2 regions of the Achromobacter sp. Root565 genome follow, and region 1 is predicted to be linked to the other one. Evidence: predicted binding sites of a transcription regulator. Region 1 holds the regulator's gene; the other holds the start of a gene.
What was found. Region 1 encodes FliA, which starts transcription of late flagellar genes. Its sites were predicted from a motif close to CTAAAGTTTNNNNNNNNNNNGCCGNTA; they were not measured.
Positions count from the first base shown of each region.

Region 2: a site for FliA is predicted at 3,370-3,396, ahead of ASD71_RS24600 (FlxA-like family protein). Genes of this name have one in related genera too.

Region 1 is NZ_LMGO01000006.1:388,317-398,179, reverse strand. Features, by position in the region: gene cheA (chemotaxis protein CheA) at 1-1,680, opposite strand, end outside; gene ASD71_RS23190 (response regulator) at 1,709-2,089, opposite strand; gene motB (flagellar motor protein MotB) at 2,086-3,081, opposite strand; gene motA (flagellar motor stator protein MotA) at 3,093-3,962, opposite strand; gene flhC (flagellar transcriptional regulator FlhC) at 4,079-4,657, opposite strand; gene flhD (flagellar transcriptional regulator FlhD) at 4,691-5,014, opposite strand; gene ASD71_RS23165 (RNA polymerase sigma factor FliA) at 5,441-6,196, shown strand; gene ASD71_RS23160 (methyltransferase regulatory domain-containing protein) at 6,377-7,978, shown strand; gene ASD71_RS23155 (flagellin) at 8,205-9,863, shown strand, end outside.
Region 2 is NZ_LMGO01000007.1:65,048-74,910, reverse strand. Features, by position in the region: gene ASD71_RS24610 (iron ABC transporter permease) at 1-1,379, opposite strand, end outside; gene ASD71_RS24605 (ABC transporter substrate-binding protein) at 1,469-2,794, opposite strand; gene ASD71_RS24600 (FlxA-like family protein) at 2,910-3,332, opposite strand; gene ASD71_RS24595 (solute carrier family 23 protein) at 3,482-4,792, shown strand; gene greA (transcription elongation factor GreA) at 5,202-5,678, shown strand; gene ASD71_RS24585 (YhbY family RNA-binding protein) at 5,809-6,411, opposite strand; gene ASD71_RS24580 (RlmE family RNA methyltransferase) at 6,430-7,062, shown strand; gene ftsH (ATP-dependent zinc metalloprotease FtsH) at 7,283-9,169, shown strand; gene folP (dihydropteroate synthase) at 9,188-9,863, shown strand, end outside.

The DNA of each region.
Region 1 (9,863 bases):
CAGCGGCAGCACGATGCGCGTCGTGGTGCCGTGGCCCGGCTCGCACGACAGCTGCACGTGGCCGCCCATGTCCTGAATGTTCCGGCGCACCACGTCCATGCCCACGCCACGGCCGGAAATGTCCGTGACCTTTTCGGCGGTGGAGAAACCAGGCGCGAAAATCAGCTGCCAGATCTCGTCGTCGGGCGAGTTTTCGTTGATGGCCAGGCCTTGCGCCATGGCCTTCTTCAGAATCTTCTCGCGGCTCAGGCCACCACCGTCGTCGCTGACTTCAATGACGATGTTGCCGCCGTTGTGCTGCGCGGACAGCACCAGCTGGCCAACCGGATCCTTGCCGGCGGCGACACGCTTTTCAGGCGTTTCGATGCCGTGGTCCAGGCTGTTGCGCACCAGGTGGGTCAGCGGGTCGATGATGCGTTCGATCAGGCTCTTGTCCAGCTCGGTCGCGCGGCCGTAGGTTTGCAGTTCGATCTGCTTGCCCATCTTGCCGGCGATATCGCGCACCAGGCGCGGGAAGCGGCTGAACACGTAGTCCATCGGCATCATGCGGATCGACATGACGGCTTCCTGCAGATCGCGCGCATTGCGCTCGAGCTGCTCCATGCCGTTCAGCAGACGATCGTGCAGCACCGGATCCAGCGTGGAGGCGGTCTGCGCCAGCATGGCTTGCGTGATGACAAGCTCACCCACCAGGTTGATGACCTGGTCGACTTTTTCGACGCCGACGCGGATCGAGGTCGATTCCTTGTCTGCATGGGCAGCGGTGGCAGCGGCCGGACGCGCGGCGGCACGGGCGGCCGGCGCGCCAGCATCGGCGGCAGGCGCTTCGGGCGCAACCGGGGCTGCGGCAGCCTCGGCAACCGGCGCGGCTTGCGCGGCAGGCGCCGCTTCGGCGGCCACAGGCGCGGCGTCGCCGCTTGCCGGCGCCGCTTCACGGGCGATGTTCAATTGGTCGCCGTCGACGATGAAGCAGCACACCGCTTCGATGTCTTCCGGCGTGCAGGTGCTTTCCACCCAGACGGTCAGCACGCCGTTGGCGCGTTCGCTCGCCTTGACGGCGCCCAGGTTGCCCATTTCTTCGAGCAGGGACGCGGCATCCTTGTCGGACACCTTGGTGATGCGCACGCGCAGCGGCAGGCCGTCAGCATCGGCGGCCGATGCGGCAGGTTCGACCGGCGCGGCCGGCGCAGGCTGGGGCGCCTGCTGCACGGGTGCGGGCGCCGGGGCGGCGACCGGCGCAGCAGCGGGCGCGGGCGCAGCGGCTGCGGCGGCGGGGTCCTGATGCTCCAGCGCAAGCTGCCTCAATACGGCGCAAATACGCTCAAACACGGCGTCATCGGGCTCTTCGGAGGCCCGATAGGCATCCAGTTGGCTTTTGAGCACGTCTTTCGTTTCCAAGAAAATATCAATCATGTCCGTGCGCAGCGCCATTTCGCCACGCCGGATCGCGTCCAGAAGGTTCTCAAGCAGATGGGTCGTACCCGCCAGCTGAGTGAAACAGCCGAACGTCGCTGCGCCGCCCTTGATCGAATGGGCCGCGCGGAAGATGGCGTTGAGCTGCTCGATGTCGGGCGCGCCCACATCGAGCTCGAGCAACAGCTGCTCCATTTGCGCAAGCAGCTCGTCCGCCTCGTCGAAAAAGGTCTCGTAAAACTGACTGAGGTCCAAACCAGAACTCATGACCCGTACGCCTTTCTAAATGAACCTGCTACGCGCCGGCCTGCTCATCGAGCAGTTCGGTCGCCAATTCCACCAGCACATCGGGATCCACCGGCTTGGAAAGCCAGCCGCAAACGCCCAGATCCCGGGCTGCCATCTTGCTGTCCACGTCGTCCTCGGTGGTCAGCACCAGCACCGGCACATCCATGTACCGATCCTCTTCGCGCAACCCCTGGATCAACTCCAGACCGCCCTTCACCGGCATGTTCCAGTCACTGACGACCAGATCCACCGGGTTGGCCATCGCCACCTCCAGCGCTTCCTGGCCGTTGCAAGCCGTCAACACCTTCCAGCCTGCGCCGGTCAGCGTCGCCTGCACGATCATCCGCATGGTCGTGGAATCGTCCGCCACGAGTATCGTTGCCGTCATTGTTGTTGAACCCCTTCAGCGGGCGGGGTGTTCTCCGCCTCGCCCTGCTTGGTTGCCGTTGCGGCCTGGCTGGCGGCTTGCACCGCCTGCACGGCCGACCCCACCTCGCGCGCATCCTTGGCGCTCACGTCCGCGGCTGCGGCGTTCTCGCTCTCGATCCGCTTCTGGGTGCTTTGGTTGAGCACCACCAGGCTGATGCGTCTATTAACGGCTGCATACGGATCATCTTTAACCAGACTCATGCTTGAAGACAGACCCTGGATGCGCATGACCTTGCTTTCGTTCATGCCGCCTGCCACCAATTCCTGGCGCGAGGCGTTCGCCCGGTCGGCCGACAGCTCCCAATTGCTGTAGGCGCGTTCGCCGCGCGCATACTGCGACGCGTCGGTATGACCGGAGATGCTCACCCTGTTCGGCAATTCGTTCAGCACCGGCCCCAGCTCGCGCAGGATGTCGCGCATGTACGGCTGCACTTCGGCGCGGCCGGTCGCGAACATCGGGCGGTTCTGGTTGTCGATGATCTGGATGCGCAGCCCTTCGGTCGTCAGGTCGATGAGGAGCTGCGGCCGGAAGGATTTCAGGACGGGGCTCGTCTCGATGACGTTCTCGAGGCGCCGCTTGAGGTTTTCGAGGCGATGCTGCTCGCGGCGCTCGGCGTCGCCCATGGGCTGGGACTCGACCCGGTTGCCCTGGCCACGGCGCACATCGCCCTCGCTGCGCAGCGGGTCCTGCCCGCCGCCGGGCACGGCGCTTGTTTCCGCCGAGCTGCTGGGGCCGCCCGTGATGGCGACGCGCAGCGGCATGCGGAAATACTCGGCGATGCCTTTCAGTTCTTCCTTCGGCACGATGCTGACCAGCCACATCACCAGGAAGAACGCCATCATTGCCGTAATGAAGTCGGCGTACGCGATCTTCCAGCTGCCCCCGTGGTGCCCGCCGCCCTTGACCTTCTTGCGGCGGATCACCACACGGTGATTATTTACCGTGCTCATGGCCCGCTCCGTCAGGCCTTGCCGGTCGACTTGGTCTGCCGGACGTGCTCTTCCAGCTCACCGAAGGTGGGCCGCACCGCCGAGAACAGCACCTTGCGTCCGAACTCCACCGCAAGCTGAGGCGGGTAGCCGTTCATGCTGGCCAGCAGCGTCGTCTTGATGCATTCGAGCACCTTCATGGCTTCGTCCGTGCGGCGCTCCACGCGGGAGGCCAGCGGACCCACAAAGCCGTACGCCAGCAAAATACCCAGGAACGTGCCGACCATGGCCTTGGAGATCAGGTCACCCAGGATGGCGGGCGGCTGATCCACGGCGGCCAGCGCCTTGATCACGCCCAGCACCGCGGCCACGATACCGAAAGCAGGCAGGCCGTCGGCCATCTGCTGCAGCGCATGAGCCGGCACTTCGCGCTCGTGGCGGTAGGTTTCGATTTCCTCGTCCATGAGCGTCTCGATCTCGAACGAGCTCATGTTGCCGCTGATCATGATGCGCAGGTAGTCCGTGATGAACTCCATGAGCTTCTCGTCTTTGGCGATACGGGGATATTCGCTGAAGATCGGGCTGGAGCCCGGATCCTCGATATGCGACTCGATGGCCATCAGGCCTTCGCGGCGCGCCTTGTTCAGCAGCACGTACAGGAGCGCCATCAGCTCCATGTAGACGTCCTTGCCGTAGCGCGAGCTCTTGAGCGCGTCCGGAAGCGCCTTCTTGACCAGCATCAGCGACTTCTTGCTGTTGCCCGCCAGGAACGCTCCGAACGCCGCGCCGAAGATCAGCGTCAGCTCGAAGGGCTGGTAAAGCGCGCCCATGTGTCCGCCCAGCGCCATGAAGCTGCCGACGACCGACACGATCACCACAAGAAAACCGATAACAATCAACACAACGGGCCCCTGCCAACGAAGTCTATAACTTGCGTCAATGATCCCCTGTCCCCCCTGCCCCAAAAAGGCGGGTTAGGGGGTGTTTTTCAGGGCTTTTGATGTATTTGGACGCCCGATCAGGTCGGAGCGGCGGTCGCAATGGGGGCTGGGCGGCTGCCGGCGCGTGCTTTTGCCGCCGCGCGGGTCTTGCCGGCGCGCGGTGGCGGACGGCAGATGGCGCACACGAAATCCGACTGAGGATCGTGGGCGTGGGCGATGAAATGACCGCCGCACTGCCGGCACGCGGAAAGCTGCAGCATGCCGCTGTCGAAGAATCGCACCAGCATCCACGCCCGGGTGAAGCTCAGGACGGGCTCGGCGTCCGCAGTCTCCTGCCCTGCGTTCTCGAGATACAGGCGATACGCGTCGATGGTGGCGCGTATGCCCTTGCTGGTGGTGCGCGTATTCAGGAACGAATACACGTTATAGAAGAGAGAGGAATGAATATTCGGCAGCCAGGTCATGAACCAGTCAACCGAAAAAGGCAGCATGCCCTTGGGTGGCGAGCAGCCGCGGATTTCGCGATACAGGCGGGCGAGGCGATCATGGCTGAGGCTGGTTTCAGCCTCAAGCACCTGAAGGCGCGCGCCCAGCGTAATCATGGAGCTGGCAAGCAGGATGTCGTCCGCTTCCTGGGAAACGCTCTTGGAGGCCATGACAGGTGTGTCCGAGTGGGATTCGCGAGGCCGTCAGGCCAGTTCTTCGACAGGCTGCTTGGCGAGCAGGATGGTTGCATGTGCTTGCTGCAGTGCACCACCCAGAACGTCGTGGGTCAGCGCCGACAGCAGGCTGTAATCGTCAAAACGGAAGCGGCACAGCAGCGAGCTGGAGCTGGCCAGTTTCACGAGTTGCGCCGGCGAGAGACGCATGAGAATGTCAGCGACTTCGTTACTGAAACCCAGGCGGAACATCGATGCGGCGAAATCGTCCCGCAACATGCGCTGAGCCAGTAACAGATACGACAGATTCACTTCGCGAATGTCTGCCAGCAAAGAATTTTCGACTTGTTGCACGCTGTACTCCCTATCCCTATCCCACCCGAGGGGCTTGATTACTCGTGGCGTCAGGCAACGTTTGTTACCTGTCCGCTTGCTGCATCCTGTTTTAATGCGAAATGTATCATTTGTTCGCAAATTAAGTAAAATTTACCACAGGTCATGTCATTTTCTATGACTTATATGACAAATCTTTGTTGATGTTGCGCAACGTGCCTTTCTAGACACACCTTGACATACAAGTTCGTGACAAATTCTCGCCAATTTGCCAAATAAGCATTCAAAACGTTGCGTACTTCCTGAAATGAACGGCCGCCCATTGCCGACAATGCCAACTTAGCGATTCTTAAGATTCGCCCGCATTACCGTAGCCGCGCTTGTCGACAATGTCGCAAATTGGCAACACGACCGCGCTTCACGATGGACTCCGCCAGAATTCCCGCAATGCCCCACGCAGATGACAGCCTGGTCGAATATGCGCCGCTAGTTCGGAAGCTGGCCCTGCAATTGCTCGCCCGGCTACCCGCCAGCGTCGAACTCGACGACTTGATACAAGCCGGCATGATCGGCCTGCTCGACGCCGTCCGCCGTTACCAGGAAACCGCGGACGCGCAGTTCGAGACCTACGCCACGACACGTATCCGTGGCGCGATGCTTGACGAGCTTCGCGGCCAGGATTGGTTGCCGCGCAGCGTGCGCACGAAGGCGCGCAAGATCGACCAAGCGATCCAGTTTCTGGAACAGCGTTTGATGCGCGCGCCCACCGAGGCCGAGATCGCGGCGCAGCTCGAGCTGCCGATCGACGAATACCAGACGCTGCTGCACGACGCGCAAGGCGTGCAGATCGTCCACTATGAAGACTTCACCACCGAGCCGGATTCGGCGTCCGGCCAGGCCGACTGGTCCGCCACGCTGAATCACGGCGCGCCCAGCGGCAACCCGCTGGACTCGCTGCTGGCCGGCGACTTCCGGCAGGCTCTGGTTCACGCCATCGACGCCCTGCCCGACCGCGAAAAGCTGTTGCTGTCGCTGTGTTACGAGCAGGGGCTGAACCTGAAGGAAATCGGCGCGATCATGAATGTGACCGAGGCACGGGTGTGCCAGTTGCGGTCGCAGGCGACCGCGCGCATCCGGGCGCGGCTGAAGGATCAGGCCTGGCAGGAATTGCCCCAGGAGGGGCAGATCGCGCAGATCATCTGATTTTCCCGGCCTGCGGACGCCGGGCGGCTTTCAGCCAGCGCGGATTCAGGGGGAAAATCGGACCTTGTTCATGCCTTCCGGGGCGCGGTGGGGCTGCTAGCCTTTCGGTCTAGCCCACAACGCGTGCGCGGCGAACCGCAAGAGCCTCGCAGCGCACCACGACCATCCCGGAATTTCGCCATGAGCGCACCCGACCGCTTGACGCAGGCCATTTCTGACGCCTACGACGAAACCCCCTATCTTTCCCTGCCCTTTTCGTACACCGCGCCAGGCAGCCTGCGCGCCGTGGCGCATCTGTATGGGATTTCCACGCCTGAATTGAGCCGCGCCCGCGTGCTGGAACTCGGCTGCGCGGCAGGCGGCAACCTGCTGCCCTTCGCAATGGCCTATCCCGAGGCGCGCGCGGTCGGTGTCGACCTGTCGCCGCAACAGATCGAAGCGGGCCAGCGCGCGGCCGAGGCCGCCGGCGCACGCAATCTCGATCTGCACGCCATGAGCCTGACCGACATCACGCCCGAGTTCGGCACGTTCGACTACATCATTTGCCACGGCGTATTCAGCTGGGTGCCGCCGGAAGTGCGTGACGCGATCCTGCGCATCTGCAAGGAGAACCTCGCGCCCGAGGGCGTCGCCTATATCAGCTACAACACCTACCCGGGCTGGAAGGCGTCGGACGTCATTCGCGACGCCATGATGCTCAACAGCTTCGGTGCGCAAACGCCGCAAGAGAAGCTGGCGCGCGCCAAGGACATGCTCGGCCTTATTGAAAACGGCCTGTGGGAAAACAATCCCCTGCAGTCGGCGCTGCAGCACACCGCGCAGAAGCTGCGCGGCCAAAGCGATCACTACCTGCTTCACGAATACCTGGAAGCCGTCAACACGCCCTGCTACTTCCTGGAGTTTGCGGCGGCGGCGCAACAGGCCGGCCTGGCTTATGTGACCGATGCCGAACCGCAACTGTCGTTCCCCTCCACATACGGTTCGCGTGTGGCACTGGGCCTGAACGGGCTGGCCGTCAACGCCGGCCGCGAGATGCGGGAACAGTATCTGGACTTCGCCATCGGCCGCTCGTTCCGCAAGAGCCTTCTGATTCACGCCGAACGCGCCGGCATGATCCTGGAGCAGCCCGAAGGCAGCGCCTTCGAGGGCATGCACCTGGCTGCCGACCTGCGCGCCCAACCCGGCGCCGCGGCTGCCCCGCAACAACGGCAATACCAGTCCGCGCGCGGCGCCACGCTGACCTCGCATGACCCGGTCGCCCATACGCTGATGGACATGCTGGGCGAGTCGTGGCCGCAGTCGGTGACGTTCGGCGCCGTCCGCGAAGCCGCCAGCAAGCACGCGCCTGCCGCCACCCAGGACGAGATGACCGCCGCGTTGCTGGCCCATGTCATCGCGCTCGTGCAATCGAATGCGCTGTACTACCGCCTGGAGCCGTCGCCGTATCAGGCGCCGCAATCCAAGCCCGTGCTCATCACGGGCGCCCTGAATCTGCTGCCCGAAGCCATCCGGCCCAACACGCAGGTCAGCCTGCATAACTTCTGGCATCAGGGCGTGACGCCGCCGGCCGATCCGCTGAGCCGGCACATCATGAGCCTGATGGATGGATCGCGCGGCGCGACCGAACTGCGCAGCGCCGTGCGCGACGCGCTGACGACCGGCCGCCATCCGCATCCGAACGGCCAGTCTTACAAAGGCGCCCGCAATCTGGAGCCGGTCGCGCAGGAATTTCTTAATTCCCTGCTGACCGAATTGCGCCGCAGCGGCCTCATCTTGAATTAAGCGCACGGCGTCCTGCCGGTCCTCCAGGGGAAACCGGCAGGAAATCCGGCTGTCCATCGTGCAAATTTACGATTGCCGAAAAAAAAGCCTAAAGATTGATTTTTGACTGCCGTAATCCTGGCAACGGAGAAATTCGAAGACACAAGTCAAAGAATTCTTCCCGTTACAAAGATGGGCGGCCCCGCTGCCCGGTTTGAAGAAGCCTTTCTCTCTTGGGAGCCTAAACATGGCTGCAGTCATCAATACCAACTACTTGTCGCTCGTTGCTCAGAACAACCTGAACAAGTCGCAATCTTCCCTGGGCACCGCCATCGAGCGCCTGTCGTCGGGCCTGCGCATCAACAGCGCCAAGGACGACGCCGCCGGTATGGCCATTGCCAACCGCTTCACCGCGAACGTCAAGGGCCTGACCCAAGCCGCTCGTAACGCCAACGACGGCATCTCGCTGGCTCAAACGACGGAAGGCGCTGCCTCCGAAGTCAACACCCACCTGCAACGCGTTCGCGAACTGTCCGTGCAAGCCGCCAACGGCAGCTACTCGCAAGAACAGCTGAACTCGATGCAAGACGAAATCAACCAGCGTCTGTCGGACATCGATCGCATCTCGCAACAAACCGACTTCAACGGCGTGAAGGTTCTGTCGGATTCGGCCAAGCCCCTGACGCTGCAAGTCGGCGCCAACGACGGCGAAACGATCACCCTGAACCTGACCGAAATCAGCGTCAAGACGCTGGGTCTGGACGGCTTCAACGTCAACGGCTCGGGCGTGACCCAGAACCGTTCGGCTACCGTGTCCGACCTGCAAGCTGCTGGCGGCGTGGCCACCGGTAACGACTGGAAGGTTACGACGACGCACGCTGCTGCTACCGCCGACCAAACGTTCGCCAAGCTGGAAAACGGCAACACCGTCAGCGTTGGCGCAGGCGCCACCGGCGTGACGTACACGTACGACGCCGCCAACAAGAACTTCACGTTCACCGACAAGTCGGCTTCGGACGCTGCTGCTGTTACCGCCCTGGCCACCTCGCTGCGCCCGGCTACCGGCACCACCTCCGGCACCTACACGCACAGCAACGGCTCGGCTTCGACCTCGTTCGACGTCGACGCGACCGGCAAGGTCACCATCGGCGGCCAAGACGCGTTCCTGGACGCCGCTGGCAACCTGACCACCAACAGCTCCAGCGCCACGGCTGCTACGCTGAACACCGTCATGGCAGCTGCCTCGAACGGCAGCGGCGGCGCCGGCAACTCGTCGGTCTCGATCGGCGGCAAGACGTACTCGAACACCGGTACGGCCAACCAACTGTCGTTCACCAACACCATCGCTACCGATGCGCTGCTGGCTAACGTCAAGGCCAACGCCACCGCCGGCGGCGTGATCGTCAAGCTGGGTCAAGGCATCACCAGCGCCAACGTCACGTTCACGAGCGGCAAGTCGACCGACACCTACGTCGACGACAAGGGCACGTTCACCACGACCAAGACGTACGACACGACCTACACCGTTGACCCGAACACGGGCAAGGCCACGGTCAAGAGCGGCACGGGCACCGGCGACTACGAAGCCAAGATCGGTAAGGAAGCCAAGGTCAACAGCTCCGGCAAGCTGACCACGGAAGACACCAGCAAGGGCACGAAGACCACCGATCCGATGAAGACGCTGGACGCCGCCTTCACGAAGCTGGACAAGCTGACCGGCGAACTGGGTGCTGTGCAGAACCGTCTGGAATCGACGATCGCCAACCTGAACAACGTGGTCAACAACCTCTCCAACGCTCGTTCGCGTATTCAAGACGCCGACTACGCCACGGAAGTGTCGAACATGTCCAAGGCTCAGATCCTGCAACAAGCTGGTACCTCGGTTCTGGCGCAAGCCAACCAAGTG
Region 2 (9,863 bases), on a different contig from region 1:
GCCTCTTCGAGCGACACATGGATCTGCTGTAACGCCGCCACGCACGAGCGCAGCGCGTACGGCAACCGGCGCACGGAATACGCGAGCATGATGATGATCCACGATGACGTCAGCATCGTCCCCGTGCCCGGCAGCTCGATGCCCCGGAAGGTGCGCAAAAAGCCGATGGCCAGCACGATGCCTGGAATCGCCAGCGCCGCGGACGCCAGAAAATCCAGCCACTGCCGCGCCGGCAGCCGGGTGCGCAGCATCAGATACGCGATCGCGGTGCCCAGGATCACGTCGATGCCTGCGGCAAGGCCGCAATACAGCAGCGTGTTGGCGATCATGCCCTGCGACTCCGAGAACACGGCCGAATAGTGCGCCAGCGTGTACCCGTCCGGCAGGGGCGCATAGCTCCAGACGCTGGCCAGCGATAACAGCAGCACGCCGATATGCGGCGACAGCACCAGCAGCAGCACCAGGATGATCCATCCATAGGCCAGCACGCTTTCCATCGGACCCAGCTTGCGTTTCTGGATCGAATTGCCGCCCTTCTGCAACGTGGAATAGTCGCGCCCCTTGAGCACGCGCGCCGACAGCCACAGCGCCAGGATCGAAAAGCCCACCATGATCACGCTGATCACATAACCCAGCGGATCCTCCAGCCCCACCTGCGTGATGCGCAGGTACGCCTGCGGCGCCAGCATGTTGGTCGTGCCCAGCACCAGCGGCGTGCCCAAGTCGTCGAAAACCTTCACAAACACCAGCGACGCGCCCGCAACATAGCCGGGCAGGGCCAACGGAAAGATCACGCGCCGAAACAGCCGGAACCCGCGCGACCCCAGGTTGAACGCCGCCTCTTCCATGGCCCCGTCGATGTTGCGCAGCGCCACGACGAGGTTCATCAAAATGAACGGGAAATAGTGGATGGCTTCAACGAAGATGACGCCGTTGAGCCCTTCCATGAACGGAATCGTGAAGCCGAACCAGTCATTGAGCAGCAGGTTCACGCTGCCCGAGCGGCCAAAGATCAGCTGCATGGCCACTGCGCCCACGAAGGGCGGCATGATGAGCGGCAGCACGCCAAGCGTCTGGATCAGCAGCGCGCCGCGAAAATCGAAGCGCACCGTGAAGTACGCCAGCGGCACCGCGATCAGCGACGCCAGCAGCGCCGACCAGCCCGCTACGTACAGGCTGTTGAAGAACGCTTCCCGCATCAACGGCTGGTTGAAGAACGCGCCGAAATGACCGGTGGTGAAGCTGCCGTCGGCGTTGACGAACGCGCTGTGAAAGACCGTGCCCACCGGCACGGCCAGGAAAAGCAGCAGAAAGCCGAACACCAGCAGCGCCGCCAGGACTGGGCCGGCGGGCAGGCGCGAATGGCTCGAATGATTCATCGAGATTCCCGAATATCGTTGCCAGAAGACAGGCGCGGCCCCCGGCGGGCGGGTCAGGCCCGCCTGCCGAGTTCAGCGCATCCAGACGATCAGAGCGCGGCGGCTTGCCGTGCCAGCTTTACGGCTTCTTCGTAGTTGGCGCGCGCGCGGCCATTCCACTCGCCTTCAAGCTTCGTGATCTGCTGGTTGACGGCCGCGTCCTTCTTGTTGCCGGCAAAGATCGCCAGAAACGCGGGGTCGGCCGCCTGCTTGCTGTCGATCAGCGGCGCCCACGCCAGCTTGCGTGCCTGGTCCAGCAATTCCGCCGCCTTGCCGCTCTTGGCCTTGTCGCCCAGCTTGGCCTCGGCGTCGTAGATCGCCTTGGTGGCCGCCTGCAATTCCTTCAACCGGAACGTGACGGTCTGGTCGTACAGCGACTGCACGACGTAGTAGCGCGACTGCGACAGGTCCGCGTCGAAATGGACCTTGCTGCGCTTGGCGATTTCCGCCGGGTCGGGATAGCCCGGCGGAATCTTGCCGGCCAGCGCAGAGTAGGGCAGCACCGGCAGCCGCGAGATCTTCGGCTCCAGCAGCAGCTCCTGGCCCGCCTGGCTCAGCGTGAAGGCGATGAACTTCTTGCCTTCCTCGGTGTTCTTGGCGCCCTCGATCAGCGCGATGTTCGCCGGAACGATGGCAGTCTCCGACGGATAGACGAACTCGACGGGGAACTTGGAATACTTGCTCGACAGCCCGAAGAAGTCGATGACCGGTCCGGCGCCGAACTGGCCGTTGTTCACGCCGTCCGGCACGCCGAACGAACGCTCGGTGACGGCGCTGCTGTTGCCCGACATGCGCAGCAGTGTGTTCCAGCCGTCATCCCAGCCTTCGCCTTGCAGGATGGTTTCCACGGTCAAGTGCATCGTGCCCGAGCGCGACGGCGACGTGATGCCCACGTGGCCGAACCACTTGGGCGACAGCAGGTCCTTCCATTCGACGGGCGCGGGGATCTTGTGCGCCGCGATGTACCGCGTGTTGTAGATGATGCCGTAGCCCGCCAGCGCCTGGCCGAGGTACGTGCCGCCCGGGTCGTTGATGGGGTAGCTGCCGATCTTGTCCGGCACGTCCTTGTTCGCGATGTCGGCCGACTTGGCCAGCAGCTTGTCGCGTCCCAGCACTTCGAACGCATCCGGCGCGCTCGCCCAGAACACCTCGGGGCGCTGACCCGCCGGCGTCTCGCGCACGAAGGCGATGCCCGACACCGTGTTCTTGTTCAGGATTTCCAGCGTGATGCCTGGATTGGCTTTCTCGAAGGCGGTCTTGTAGGCCTGGGTCAGGTCCTTGGGGAACGACGTGATCACCGTGACGGTGCCGGCCAGGGCCGGCGCCGCGCAAACGGCCAACAGCGCTCCCGCCAGGGCTGTGCGCATAGCGTGCATGGTTTGTCTCCGTGGTTTTAGATTTGTCTGGAGACAGTACCGGCACGCCCGCCAAGCGTCCAATCAGAAATTTTGATGCGCGCCATCAGTGACGGCGCCACGTCGCTTGCCCAAATCAGGCTTGGGCCGACACGCCAGCCTGTTTGGCGGCCTGCGCCTGTTTCGCCAGGAGCTGCGAGATCTGGCCTTGGATCTGCACGGCCTGGGCATTGAGCGCCATGATCTGCTGCGCCTTCATTTCGGCCGACATGCCGCTCGCCTTCACTTTGGCGATCTGATCCATGATGCGCTTGAGCTGCTTTTGCAACTCCTTGATCTGACGGGTGTATTCGTCGTCGTTGTCGGTTTCTTCGGCGGCCTGCGCGTTACCGACCTTGGCGGCGCCCGGATTGTTCACGCGGATTTTTCCTTCCGCGCTCACCGACACGGCCTCCTGCCCCGAGGCGTTCTTCGCTTCCTTGTTGGCCTGAATCTTTTCGGCCCACATGTCGGCAAGGCTGCCGATGCGGGAGGTGCCGCTGATGCTGTTGATCGCCATGACTGTACCTTTGCCTGGGATTTCGGGGTTTCCACTAGTACGGCAATCCGGCGGCAAAACTTAAACGTTGCCCCCGTTCGATGGCCCCCTTTACACTGGCGCCCGCTCGCAGTCTGAAACCCTAATCCGTACCATCCCCCGGGGAATCCATGTCCAATTCCTACTTTCCGCGCTGGCGCCTGGCCGACGACGCCGAGCCCGGCGTCATCATCGCGCCCGATGAACGGCTGTCCTGGCCCAAGAACGTGGCCATGGGCGCTCAGCACGTCGTCGCGATGTTCGGCTCGACCGTCCTCGCGCCGCTGCTCATGGGATTCGATCCCAACGTCGCCATCCTGATGTCGGGAATCGGCACGCTGATCTTCTTCCTGTTTGTGGGTGGACGCGTGCCCAGCTACCTGGGTTCCAGCTTTGCATTCATCGGCGGCGTGATCGCGGTGACCGGCTATGCCGGCGGAGGCGCCAATGCCAATATCGGTGTGGCGCTGGGCGCCATCATCGCCTGCGGCTTGGCGTACACGCTGATCGGCGTGATCGTCTGGATCGTCAATGCGCGGGCGGGCGGCGGCGCCAACTGGATCGACACGCTGATGCCGCCCGTGGTGACGGGCGCGGTCGTCGCGGTCATCGGCTTGAATCTCGCGCCCATCGCCGCCAAGGGCGCCATGGGGGCGTCGGGCTTTGACAGCGCCATGGCCATCGTCACGATCGTGTGCGTCGGCGGCATCGCCGTTTACACACGCGGCATGGTGCAGCGCCTGCTGATCCTCGTCGGACTGATCCTCGCCTGCGTCGTTTACGCCGTGCTGGCCAACGGCCTGGGCCTGGGCAAACCCATCGACTTCAGCGCCGTGTCGGCCGCCGCCTGGTTCGGCCTGCCGCACTTCGCGGCGCCGGTCTTCAAGGCCGAGGCCATGGGTCTCATCGTGCCAGTCGCCATCATCCTGGTGGCCGAAAACTTGGGGCACGTGAAGGCCGTCAGCGCCATGACGGGCCGCGACCTGGACCGCTACCTGGGCCGAGCCTTCGTCGGCGACGGCGTGGCCACCATGGTGTCGGGCGCCGCCGGCGGCACGGGCGTCACCACCTACGCCGAAAACATCGGCGTGATGGCGGTCACCCGCATCTATTCCACGCTGGTGTTCGTGATCGCCGCCCTGATCGCCATCGTCCTGGGCTTTTCGCCCAAGTTCGGCGCGCTCATCCAGACGATCCCGGGACCGGTTCTGGGCGGCATGTCGGTGGTGGTGTTCGGCCTGATCGCCATTGCTGGCGCCCGCATCTGGGTGGTCAACCAGGTCGATTTCACCGACAACCGCAACCTCATCGTGGCCGCGGTCACGCTGGTGCTCGGCGCGGGCGACTTCACCATCAAGCTGGGCGACTTCACGCTGGGCGGCATCGGTACCGCCACGTTCGGCGCGATCATCCTGTACGCGCTGTTGCGCCGCACGAAGTAAACAACACGGGGTGTGGGCGGCGCAAAGACTATCGGCCAGTAGATTCCGGGCGCTAGCGCCTCCCGGAAAACCCGCAGTCCGCGCGGGCGTTGTTTGCGCCGAACTGGGCCGCCACGGCTTTTCGGCGCGAAATCGCCGGTTTTAGCGGGTTACAGCGGCGAAATGCGTCGAAAAGGGCGTTTTCTCCGGCGGCTTGCAATTCCCGTCGAGATTGACCACAATATGACTTTGATTGCCCCGGTTCCGACCCGAGCCGGGGTTTTGTTTTGGTCGCCCGCGCCGCTCGCCAGATTTTTCCAAGCATTAAATGGCAAGCCAATGGCAAGCCCATGGCAAGCGCGCTGGTCCTGCGGCCTTCACCGAGAACGCTCCTTCGGGGCGTTTTTCTACTTTTTGTTTGGGAAACGACATGTCTGCCATTCCTTTGACCGTGCGCGGGGCCGAGCGCTTGCAAGAAGAGCTCCAACGGCTGAAAACCGTCGAACGTCCTGCCGTGATCAACGCGATCGCCGAGGCTCGCGCGCAGGGTGATCTGTCGGAAAACGCCGAGTACGATGCCGCTCGCGAGCGCCAAGGTTTCATCGAGGGCCGGATTGCCGAGCTTGAGGGCACGCTTTCCAATGCCCACCTCATCGACCCGTCCTCGCTCGAGGCCGAAGGCCGCGCTGTGTTTGGCGCTACCGTCGACATCGAAGACCTGGATTCGGGCGATCGCGTCACCTACCAGATCGTCGGCGACGTCGAAGCTGATATCAAGTCCAACCTGATTTCCGTGTCCAGCCCCGTGGCTCGCGCGTTGATCGGCAAGAGCGAAGGCGATGTGGTCGAGGTCGTTGCCCCGGCTGGCGTTCGCGAGTACGAAGTCCTGGGCGTGCGTTACATCTGACGCAAGCGCCACAAGCAGTAAAAATGTCAAACCACCCTGGCCCGGACGCAACGTTCGTCTGAATTCCGCGGTACATTGCGGATCGCTATGGTGGACCGGGCGCGTAAAGCGCCCGTTTTTGTGCCTGGACTTACCTTTTTGCGGTCTTGCGGCTCGTGCCGCTGCGGGCTCCGGCGCGCAGGCTCAGCGCGCTGCCGGCGCGGCGCGGAATGCCGTGGCCGCCAGCCGTGGAGCGCTTGTTGGAAGGCCGCATGGGCTTGCCGTTCTTGTTGAGTTCGTCCTGAGGGACGTAACGCTTCTTGGCGGGTGCGGGCTCTTCGGATTCGCTGCGGCGCGGGCGTTTGGCAAGGGTCCTGCCTTCGGCGGCCAGCTTCTTGGGCGTGTAAGGCTCCGAGGCGCGGCGTTTGGCAGGCGCTTCGGGTTCCTGGGCGGCCAGCGCGGCGGGCTTGATGTTGCCGGGCAGCGGGCGGAACAGGATCAGGGTCTTGCCCAAGTGATGCACAGGCGCGCAGGATAGCGTCTCGCAGATCGTGGCGAGCATGGCGTCCCGGGCTTCACGGTCGTCGCCGCCCGCGCGAACCTTGATGAGGCCATGCGAAGTCAGCGCGAGATCGATTTCCTTCAGCACGGCGTCGGTCAACCCGTTGTCGCCAATCAGGACGACGGGGCGCAGAGGGTGAGCGGCGGACCGCAGGTCGCTGCGCTCACGAGAGGTAAGTTCTAATATAGGCATGCGTGGAATTGTACGGTAATGGCCAAGAATAAATTCTCTAAAGACTGGATTCACCAGCACATCAACGATCCCTATGTGAAGCTGGCGCAACAGAAGGGCTATCGCGCCCGCGCCGCTTTCAAGCTGATCGAGATTCTCGACACCGAAAAGCTGATGCGTCGGGGCGACCTGGTCATCGACCTGGGCTCCGCCCCGGGCAGTTGGTCACAGGTGGCGCGCGAGCGGCTCGCCGGGCCGGGCGGCATCGTGGACGGCCGCATCATCGCGCTGGACCTCCTGCCCATGGAGCCCGTCGCGGGCGTGGAATTCATCCAGGGCGACTTCCGCGAAGACGAAGTTTTGAAACAATTGGAAGACATGGTCGGATCCCGGGCGGTGGACCTTGTTATTTCCGACATGGCCCCCAACTTGTCCGGGGTGGGTATTGCCGATTCCGCGCGCATCCAGCATGTTTGCGAACTGGCGATGGAATTTTCCTGCGCCCACCTCAAGCCCAACGGGGCGCTGATCGTCAAGGCTTTCCACGGCACGGGCTTCTCGCAGATCGTGGAATCCTTCAAGAAGCGCTTCCGGCGGGTGGTCGAACGCAAACCGAAGGCCTCTCGGGACAAGTCCTCTGAAACCTTTCTGGTGGCGCGCGATCTGAAGTAACCCTTCTGTAATCATCCGGGGCAGATTGCCCTGGCCAAGAAAACCCCGGCCCGCCGAGACGACGACCAGAAAACTCAAGAATCAAATGTAATTAAATGGGCCCCACGGCTGCCAGGACGCAACTCCGTCCTACAGGTTAGAATGGGCTATTGACATACTTGTGACTGTGCCATACGCGGGTGCGCAGTCGCCGGTCGGAATCGAAAGCAGGAGATCGACCTTGAACAATTCATTTTCCAAAGTCGCTGTCTGGATGGTGATAGCCCTGGTGCTGTTCACCGTCTTCAAACAGTTCGACGGACGTGCCCAGACCCAGGACGGCGTGACCTACACGCAGTTCATGGACGACGCCAAGGCGGGACGCATCCGCAAGGTCGACGTTCAAGGCGACGTGCTGTACGTCACCCCGGACGCGGGCCGCGCCTATACGCTGACTTCGCCCGGCGATCTCTGGATGGTCTCCGATCTGCTGAAGTACGGCGTGCAAGTTTCGGGCAAGCCGCGCGAAGAGCAGTCGCTCCTGATGAGCATCTTCGTCTCGTGGTTCCCCATGCTGCTCCTGATCGGCGTATGGGTATTCTTCATGCGTCAGATGCAGGGCGGCGGCAAAGGCGGCGCATTCAGCTTCGGCAAATCGCGCGCCCGGATGCTCGACGAGAACACCAACCAGATCACCTTCGCCGATGTCGCTGGTTGCGACGAAGCCAAGGAAGACGTTCAGGAACTGGTCGACTTTCTGCGCGACCCCAGCAAGTTCCAGAAGCTGGGCGGCCGTATCCCGCGCGGCGTGCTGATGGTGGGTTCGCCCGGTACCGGCAAGACGCTGCTGGCCAAGGCCATCGCCGGCGAAGCCAAGGTGCCGTTCTTCAGCATCTCCGGCTCGGACTTCGTTGAAATGTTCGTCGGCGTGGGCGCGGCCCGTGTCCGCGACATGTTCGAAAACGCCAAGAAGCACGCTCCCTGCATCATCTTCATCGACGAAATCGATGCGGTGGGCCGCCAGCGTGGCGCCGGCCTGGGTGGCGGCAACGACGAACGCGAACAGACCCTGAACCAGATGCTGGTTGAAATGGACGGCTTCGAATCCGGCCAGGGCGTCATCGTGATCGCCGCGACCAACCGTCCCGACGTGCTCGATCCGGCGCTGCTGCGTCCGGGCCGTTTCGACCGCCAGGTTGTGGTGCCGCTGCCCGATATCCGTGGCCGCGAGCAGATCCTGAAGGTCCATATGCGCAAGGTTCCGCTGTCGCCCAACGTCGACGCGACCATCCTGGCGCGCGGCTGCCCGGGGTTCTCCGGCGCCGACCTGGCCAACCTGGTCAACGAAGCTGCGCTGTTCGCCGCCCGCCGCAATGGCCGCACGGTGGATATGTCCGACTTTGAAAAGGCCAAGGACAAGATCATCATGGGCGCCGAGCGCCGCTCCATCGTGATGCCCGAAGAGGAACGCAAGAACACCGCGTACCACGAATCCGGCCACGCGATCGTCGCGCGCATGCTGCCCAAGACGGACCCGGTCCACAAGGTCACCATCATCCCGCGCGGCCGTGCGCTTGGCGTGACGATGCAGCTTCCGGAAACCGACCGCTACAGCATGGACAAGGGCCGTCTGCTGTCCACGATCGCCGTGTTGTTTGGCGGCCGTATCGCGGAAGAGATCTTCATGGACCAGATGACGACTGGCGCTTCGAACGACTTCGAACGCGCCACCGCCATCGCCCGCGACATCGTCACGCGCTACGGCATGACCGACGAACTGGGTCCCATGGTCTACGCCGAGAACGAAGGCGAAGTCTTCCTGGGCCGCAGCGTCACGAAGACCACGCACATGTCCGAAGCCACCATGCAGAAGGTGGACACCGAGATCCGCCGCATCATCGACGAGCAGTACGGCGTCGCGCGCAAGATCCTGGAAGACAACCGTGACAAGGTCGAAGTCATGACCTCGGCGCTGCTCGAATGGGAAACCATCGACTCCGACCAGATTAACGACATCATTGAGGGCCGCCCCCCACGTCCCCCGAAGACGCCGCAAGGCCCGTCGGACACGTCCGATACGCCGCCGACCGGCCTGGCTGCAGGCGGTAGCACGGCAGCTGCGGTCTGAGGTTCTTCGTTCTGGTTTATGGCAAATAACTTCCTTTGCGGGCGCTTCGAGTTTGATCTCGAGCGCCCGCTTGTCATGGGCATCGTCAATGTCACGCCGGACTCTTTTTCCGACGGCGGCGAGCACGACGATACTGATTCCGCCGTGGCGCACGCGCGCCGGCTGATCGAGGAAGGCGCCCAGATCCTGGACTTGGGCGGCGAATCGACCCGTCCGGGCGCCGATCCCGTTTCCGTCGCTGACGAGCTCGACCGGCTACTGCCGGTGGTGGAGGCGCTCCGCGACTGCGGCGTGCCGCTATCCATCGACACGTTCAAGCCTGAGGTCATGCGGGCCACGCTGGACGCTGGCGCGGACATGATCAACGACATCTACGGCTTCAGGCAGCCGGGCGCGATTGAGGCGGTATCGCAATCGCGCTGCGGCCTGTGCGTCATGCACATGAAAGGCGAGCCTCGCACCATGCAGGCGGCGCCGCCCGAGTACACCGACCTGATCGGTGAAATCGGCCTGTTCCTGGGGGCTCGTGCGCAAAAGCTGCGCGCGGCCTGGATCGATCCTCGGCGCATCGTGCTGGACCCCGGTTTCGGGTTTGGCAAGACGGCCGACCAGAATTTTCAACTGCTGCGCCGGCTGTCCAGCCTGCGCAGTACCGGTTATCCATTGCTGATCGGCCTGTCGCGCAAAAACATGA